Regions from separate parts of the Brachybacterium tyrofermentans genome, predicted to be linked through region 1. Evidence: riboswitches for the same ligand, from Rfam matches in the RefSeq annotation. Region 1 holds a riboswitch; each other region holds the start of a gene.
What was found. A riboswitch is a leader RNA that binds a small molecule or an ion and turns the genes downstream of it on or off. The one in region 1 is predicted to bind thiamine pyrophosphate.

Region 1 (2,256 bases):
CACGGTCAACCGCCCGGCGTGGACCGCTAGATCGACCGGCGTGCGGAGGCCGTGCTGCGGCACCGTCACCCCGTGCAGTGACGCCACCGGAGCACCGTCTGGAGCCTCTGCCGGGGCCCCGTGCTGCGGTGCAGCCGACGTCGCGACGTCCTCCAGCGCCTCCGTCTCGACCAGCACCCCCGCCTCGACGAGCACCTCCCGCCGCTCCCGCAGCACCTCCTCCGGGTCCCCGTCGGCGAGGATCCGGGCCTGGTCGCCGAGCACCACCAGCCGGTCGACGTGGGGCAGCCAGGGCTCGATGCGGTGCTCGGCGAGCACGAGGGTGCGGCCCTCGGCGGCCTCGAGGATCGCCGTGCGCACCTCCTGTGCGGTCGCGGGGTCGAGCATGCTCGTCGGCTCGTCGAGCAGCAGCAGATCGGGACCCAGCGCGAGCGACCCGGCCAGGGCGATGCGCTGCTGCTGTCCGCCGCTGACATCCAGCGGGGCGCGGGAGGGATCCAGATCGACCCGGGCCGACGCGAGGGCGTCCTCGGCGCGGTGGTGGATCTCCGGGCGGTCCAGGGCGGCGTTCTCCGGTCCGAAGGCGGCATCCCTCGTGATGGTCGCGGCCACGAGCGCATGGGTGGGGTTCTGCAGCAGCAGTCCGCGCTCGCCGGGCCGTCGCGGGGGCGGGACCAGCTCGCTGCCCTCGCCGGTCTCCTCGTCCAGCAGACCCGCGAGGGCGCGCAGCACCGTCGACTTGCCGCTCCCGCTCGCCCCGGCCAGCAGCACGCGCTGGCCGGCAGGGATCACGAGATCCAGCCCAGCGATCGTCGGCTCCCGCCGGGTGAGCGGGCGCCAGGTGAGGCCGTCCAGCGCTGCCGGGGACGACTGCGCAGAGATCGTCTCAGGCCTCGGCGATGCGGGCATGCTCACGACCGGAGGGCAGGGAGTCCACCGCGCCGGTCGCCGCCAGGGCGCGGGATGCCGCCCAGCCCAGCACACCGCACAGCAGCGCCCCGGAGACCAGGAACGCCCCCAGCATGGCCAGGGAGAACGGCCAGCTCATCTCGGGGTAGTAGATGACCTTCTCCCAGCCCCATTCCAGGACGGCGGCGAGCAGCCCGCCGAGGATCGCGACCGGGAGCGTGAAGCGCCGATAGCGGGTGAGCAGGAACGCGAGCTCGACGCCGCCGCCCTGCATCAGCCCGGAGATCGCGGTGCCCCAGCCCCACGGGCTGCCCAGCAGCATCGAGAGCACCGCGGCCAGCAGCCCGGCGAACAGAGCGGCGCCCGGCTTGCGCACGAGCAGCGCGGCGAGGATGCCCGGCAGGAACCAGATCCCGGCGAGCAGCCCCTCGGCCGGCTTGAAGGCGGCGGTGAACGGACCGATCAGCGTGTACAGCTGCCCGTATCCCAGATAGGCGACCCCGAAGGCCGCCCCGATCAGCACGGTGACCATCAGGTCGAGGGTGCGGAAACGCGTCATCACTTCTCCTTCCATCTGCACGGAAGGGGCGCACAGGACCGGTGGCCCCGCGCGGATGTCCCGACTCCCTACGCCGGCGCGAGCCGGATCAGGTTCGAGGGTCTGCGCAGGTTCGCGCACTCTCAGCACCGTGGAGGTGCTCCCCTGTCAGTGGATGACCCCGCCAGTCTAGCCGTCTCACCGACGGGCGCGGTTCGCGTCACCGACGGGCGCGGTTCGCGTCACCGTCGGGCGCGGATCGCCTGGTCGATCGCGGCGGCGGTCGCCTCGGTGTCCTCGGGGGAGATCACATAGTTCGTCCCCGAGCGCCCGACGATCTCGACCATCTTCCCTGCGCGGGTCACCAGCAGCCGGTACGGCTGCTGCGCCTGGCCGGTCGTGTAGATCTTCCGGCTGCCGACGGGGGTGAGCTCCGCGGCCGTGGACGCGGAGGCCCGGCCCCGACGCCAGCCGTACCCGCCGAGCGTCACCCCGACCGTGGAGGCCCCCAGCGTGCGGTACTGCACGGTGCGGAAGTCCGCCAGCGGCCAGGGCTTGCGCGGCAGGAAGCCGCCGAGGCTCACCGTGAGGCCGCGCTCGTCGACCACGAACCGCGCATGCTGACCCATCCAGGTCCACAGCGTGAGCAGGACGAACAGGAACGCGATCAGCAGGCCGGCGGCCACGCTGCTGCGCGAGGACATCAGCAGCGTGGCGATCACGCCGGCCAGCACCGTCAGGCCGATGCGGGTCCAGCCGATCCGGGAGGGCCGGGTGGTGCCGACGTAGAACGGGGCGTCGGGCCTCAC
Region 2 (2,256 bases), on a different contig from region 1:
TCGATCACCTGGTGCTCGGGCAGCGCGGCGCGCACAGCCGCGATCGTCGAACGCTGGAATTCAAGAGCCATAAGCCCCAAGGTAGCGGGGCACCCGCCAATTGGTGGGTGCCATCCCGTCGCTGCGAGGCGACGGCCTTCGGCGCGTAGCTCTCAGTCCTCGACGGTCCTGATCACCCGGGCCGGCGAACCGACGACGAGCGCTTTCGCCGGCACGTCCTTGGTGACGACGGAGGCGGCGGCGATGACGGCGTCGTCCCCGATGGTGACGCCGGGCAGGATCGTCACGTTCGCGCCGATCCACACGTTGTTCCCGATCGTCACGGGGGCCGGGTGGAGGTCGCCGCGGCGGCTCGGGGCGAGGTCGTGGTTCAGGGTGGCGATCACGGTGTTGTGCCCGATGAGGCAGTCGTCGCCGATGTGCAGCCCGCCCTGGTCCTGGAAGCGGCAGCCGGCGTTGAGGAACACGCGCTTGCCCAGGTGGATGTTCTTGCCGAAGTCGGAGGTGAAGGGCGGGAACAGGGTGACGCTCTCGTCGATCTCACGGCCGGTGAGCTCGGCGAGCAGCTCTCGCACCCGGGAGGGTTCGTGATAGCCGCCGTTGAGCTCTCCCGTGACCTTCAGCGCCTCCTGGCTGGTGGCGTGCATGACCGCGTGCAACGGGGAGTTCGCCGGGATGGCCTGGCCGGAATCGAGGGCGTCCAGCAGGTCGGTGAGGGTCATGGGGCCGCCTTCCACGGAGGGTCGCGCCGGGGTGGCAGCGCCGCGACTCCCAGCGTAGCCAACACTGCCTGCGCGGACGCTCGACCGTCCTGACGCTCCAGGCCGACGGGCAGGGCACCTCGTCGCCGACCAGGCCCACCTCCCCCACTCCGGGATCGCAGTCCGGACCGTTCGCACGCGCCACACCAGATCCACTGCCTCCCCTCGCGGCCGGCGACCGCGAGGGGAGGCAGCGGCGAGCCGCTCGAGCATCCTCACGGTCGAGACGGGTGCTACTATCGTCGCCGATCCCTCGGGTGCCCGATGCAACGGGCTGAGATCGGACTGTCGCAGTCCGAGTACCGAATGAACCTGCCCCGGATAATGCCGGCGAAGGAAGAAGGAGAGCGCAGCGCCATGTCCGCACGCCCTGAGAAGTTCGCACGACTGGAGAACTACCCCACCCACCGCCTCGACGTGCTCGAGGATCCCGCCCATGGCATCCGTGTGCCCATCACCCGGGTCCTCCAGGACGATGCTCCCGATGGCACCGCCAACCCGCCGCTGGCGGTGTATCGCACCGCCGGCCCAGGGTGCGAACCGGAGGTGGGACTGCCGCCGATGCGGGAGGACTGGATCGTCGGCCGCCGCGACGTCGAGGAGTACGTCGGCCGCGACCGATCCTTGTCCGACGACGGCCGGGGCGCTATGCGCCGCGGCGAGGCGAGCGCCGAGTGGCGCGGTGCCCGCCGCGCCCCGCTGCGCTCCCCCATCGGCACCCGGGTCACACAGATGCACTACGCCCGGCGCGGCGAGATCACTCCGGAGATGCGCTATGTCGCGCTGCGGGAGAGCTGCGACGTGGAGCTGGTGCGCAGCGAGCTCGCCGCAGGGCGCGCGATCATCCCGGCGAACGTGAACCATCCCGAGGCGGAGCCGATGATCATCGGGAAGGCCTTCCTGGTGAAGATCAATGCGAACATCGGCAACTCGGCGGTGACGTCGTCGATCGCCGAGGAGGTCTCCAAGCTCGAGTGGGCCACCCGCTGGGGCGCGGACACCGTCATGGACCTGTCCACCGGGGACGACATCCACACCACCCGCGAGTGGCTGCTGCGCAACTCCCCCGTGCCGATCGGGACGGTGCCGATCTACCAGGCTCTCGAGAAGGTCGACGGGGAGGCGAATGCGCTGACCTGGGAGATCTTCCGCGACACCGTGATCGAGCAGTGCGAGCAGGGTGTGGACTACATGACGATCCACGCCGGGGTGCTGCTGCGGTACGTGCCCCTCACGGCGAACCGGGTCACCGGGATCGTCTCGCGCGGCGGGTCGATCCTGGCCGGCTGGTGCCTGGCCCATCACCGCGAGAACTTCCTGTACGAGCACTTCGACGAGCTGTGCGAGATCTTCGCCCGCTACGACGTGTCCTTCTCCCTGGGCGACGGACTGCGGCCGGGATCCCTCGCCGATGCGAACGACGCGGCCCAGTTCGCGGAGCTCGACACGCTCGCCGAGCTCACCGAGCGGGCCTGGGAGCACGACGTGCAAGTCA
Region 3 (2,256 bases), on a different contig from region 1:
GCGACGGTACCGGGTCAGGGCGAAGGGCAGCTCGCTGCCGATCCCCTGCAGCAGCGCCGAGAGCACCAGCAGCGGGCCGACGGGGCTGCCCAGGAACACCACCTCGACGACCGCCGCGATCAGCTCGGCGAGGATGCCGCTGCCGGGCCGTCGGAGGATCGCCACGGCGATCGGGCCGACGAGCAGCCAGGACCCGAACAGGACGTGCTGGGCGAGGTCGCCCGCGGGGCCCATGGCGATCGCAAGGCCGTTCCATGCCTGGACGAAGACCCAGTACAGGAAGCCGAACACGACGCCGAGCACGACGACCAGCACGATCTCCCGCAGGGTGAAGCGGGACCGCCTGCGGGTCGGGCCCGCCTGCACCGCGGTCATCGGGTCACCTCGTCCAGGGTGCGCGTGGCGTGCGAGGGGCTGTTCAGCGAGATCGTGAGGTGGCTGGTCACGTGCTGGACGCTGCGTCCCACCAGCAGCCATCCGGCGATCGCGGTGGCCAGGACATCGCCGACGTCGCCCTCGAGGCGGGTCACGAAGTGCTCGGATCCGCGGAAGGTGCCCAGCTCGCGGGCGTGGTCGATCGCGGCGTAGATGTCCCGCATGTGGTCCGGGAGCGTCCCGTCGGCGAGAACCTGGTCGGCCAGTGGGTACAGCGCCCATTCCGCCGAGGCGTAGCGGCCCGTACGGCGGGGCTCGGGGACCTCCACGCCGCGGGGCCCGGCACCGCCGGGCAGCTCGCAGGCCACCTCTCCCGGGCATCCCCGGGACAGCAGCACGGAGATCGTGGCGTGGTGCTCGGTGCGGGCGAGATCCTCGGCGAGGTCGATGAGATAGCGCTGCAGGTGCGCCTCGTGGCCGCCGACGTAGGTGGAGACGTCCCCGGTCTCGCGCACGAGGCCGGTGTCGTCGAGGCGGGAGAGGATGCCGCGCAGGAGCGACGCGTAGTCGTCGGCCATCACGGCGGCGCTCACCCGGGCGCCGACGCCGAAGCCGAGCGGGGTCGCGGTGGGGTCGGCGGCGTGTTCCGTGGGATTCGCGGCGTTCTCCGTGGGATCCGCGGCGTTCTCTGCGGGATCCGTCGCGTTCTCTGCGGGAGCGGAAGCGGGCCCCGAGGCGGCAGGAGGAACGCTCCCGGGAACAGGGGGTGGGAAGGAGACGATCATGGTCCGTGCCTTTCACGAAGGGCACGGGCACACGGCGGATCTCGCCCGGCGGAGCTCCCTGCGCCGGCATGATCCGGGTCAGGTTCTACGGTCGGAGTTGGAGAACTCCCTCTCAGCCCGGCCTACCGGACTCCCGTGCACGGGGCCACTGTAGACGGCACCGTGGGCTCGCCGACCATCACGTCCACGGCGCCCGGCGCCCGCATGGTCGTGGACGCGGGCGCGGGCGTAAGTCGTGGGTGCTGTCGCGGTCGAGGTCCAGAGCTCAGTGCTCAGAGCTCAGAGCTCAGAGCTCGACGATGCCGTCCTCCGGCCAGTCGCGCACCTCGGTGCTCTCGGGCGAGAGCGCACCCGACTGGCGCAGGAAGATCGGTCGACCCGCGGCGCTGGCCACCGCGTCGTGGACCGGCAGGGCCACGCGCGGGCGCACCGCACGCAGGAAATCGATGGTCTCGGACATCTTGGACCACGGCGCCACCACGGCGAAGGCCAGGGCGTCGATCCCATGGAACTCCTGCAGTGGCTCCAGGGAGTCCCCCGTGATCCCGAGCTGCGGCCCGCCTCCGGCGGAGAGCACGAGGCCCACGTTGCCCACGCGCGGGATATCGGGATGGATGATCGCGTGCTGACCGCCCGCCGCCGCGATCCGCAGCGCCTCGTGCCCGTCCAGCGCCGGGAACTCATGGGCCTCGCCCGCGCTGAGCGGCAGCAGGCGCTCGGTCGAGATCGCGGCGCCGTCCTCGCTGCTCTCGGCGAGCTGCGCGGCGGTCTCCGGCTCGGCGATCACGACCGCCTGCGCACTCGCGCCCAGGACGTGGTCCAGCAGGCCGCGATCGAGATGATCCGGATGCTGATGCGTGATGGCGACGGCGTCGACGCCCGCGAGCACCTCGTCATCCAGCGTTCGCACGGCGTCGGCGCTGAAAGTCCCAGGGTCCACGAGGACCCGCCGCCCGGCCATCTCGACGAGCAGGCAGGAGTGGACGAGGTGACGGATCTTCATAGCTGCCTCCAGGGTCTGCGGAATCGGATGCCCCCACCGTACGACCACGGGACCACCACGCCAATGCCCTGCGGAGACGGCTCGGCTCCCTTG

Region 2: another riboswitch for thiamine pyrophosphate. It lies ahead of thiC (phosphomethylpyrimidine synthase ThiC); the one in region 1 lies ahead of ABD093_RS15665 (ECF transporter S component).
Region 3: another riboswitch for thiamine pyrophosphate. It lies ahead of ABD093_RS16765 (YkoF family thiamine/hydroxymethylpyrimidine-binding protein); the one in region 1 lies ahead of ABD093_RS15665 (ECF transporter S component).

What each region holds. Positions count from the first base shown of each region.
Region 1 is NZ_BAAAIR010000046.1:349,414-351,669, forward strand. Features, by position in the region: gene ABD093_RS15660 (ATP-binding cassette domain-containing protein) at 1-909, opposite strand, end outside; gene ABD093_RS15665 (ECF transporter S component) at 887-1,468, opposite strand; TPP riboswitch at 1,517-1,624, opposite strand; gene ABD093_RS15670 (hypothetical protein) at 1,690-2,256, opposite strand.
Region 2 is NZ_BAAAIR010000005.1:5,509-7,764, reverse strand. Features, by position in the region: gene ABD093_RS01060 (hypothetical protein) at 1-71, opposite strand, end outside; gene ABD093_RS01055 (sugar O-acetyltransferase) at 153-722, opposite strand; TPP riboswitch at 1,007-1,117, shown strand; gene thiC (phosphomethylpyrimidine synthase ThiC) at 1,119-2,256, shown strand, end outside.
Region 3 is NZ_BAAAIR010000048.1:123,739-125,994, reverse strand. Features, by position in the region: gene ABD093_RS16770 (ECF transporter S component) at 1-375, opposite strand, end outside; gene ABD093_RS16765 (YkoF family thiamine/hydroxymethylpyrimidine-binding protein) at 372-1,160, opposite strand; TPP riboswitch at 1,199-1,307, opposite strand; gene ABD093_RS16760 (MBL fold metallo-hydrolase) at 1,447-2,163, opposite strand.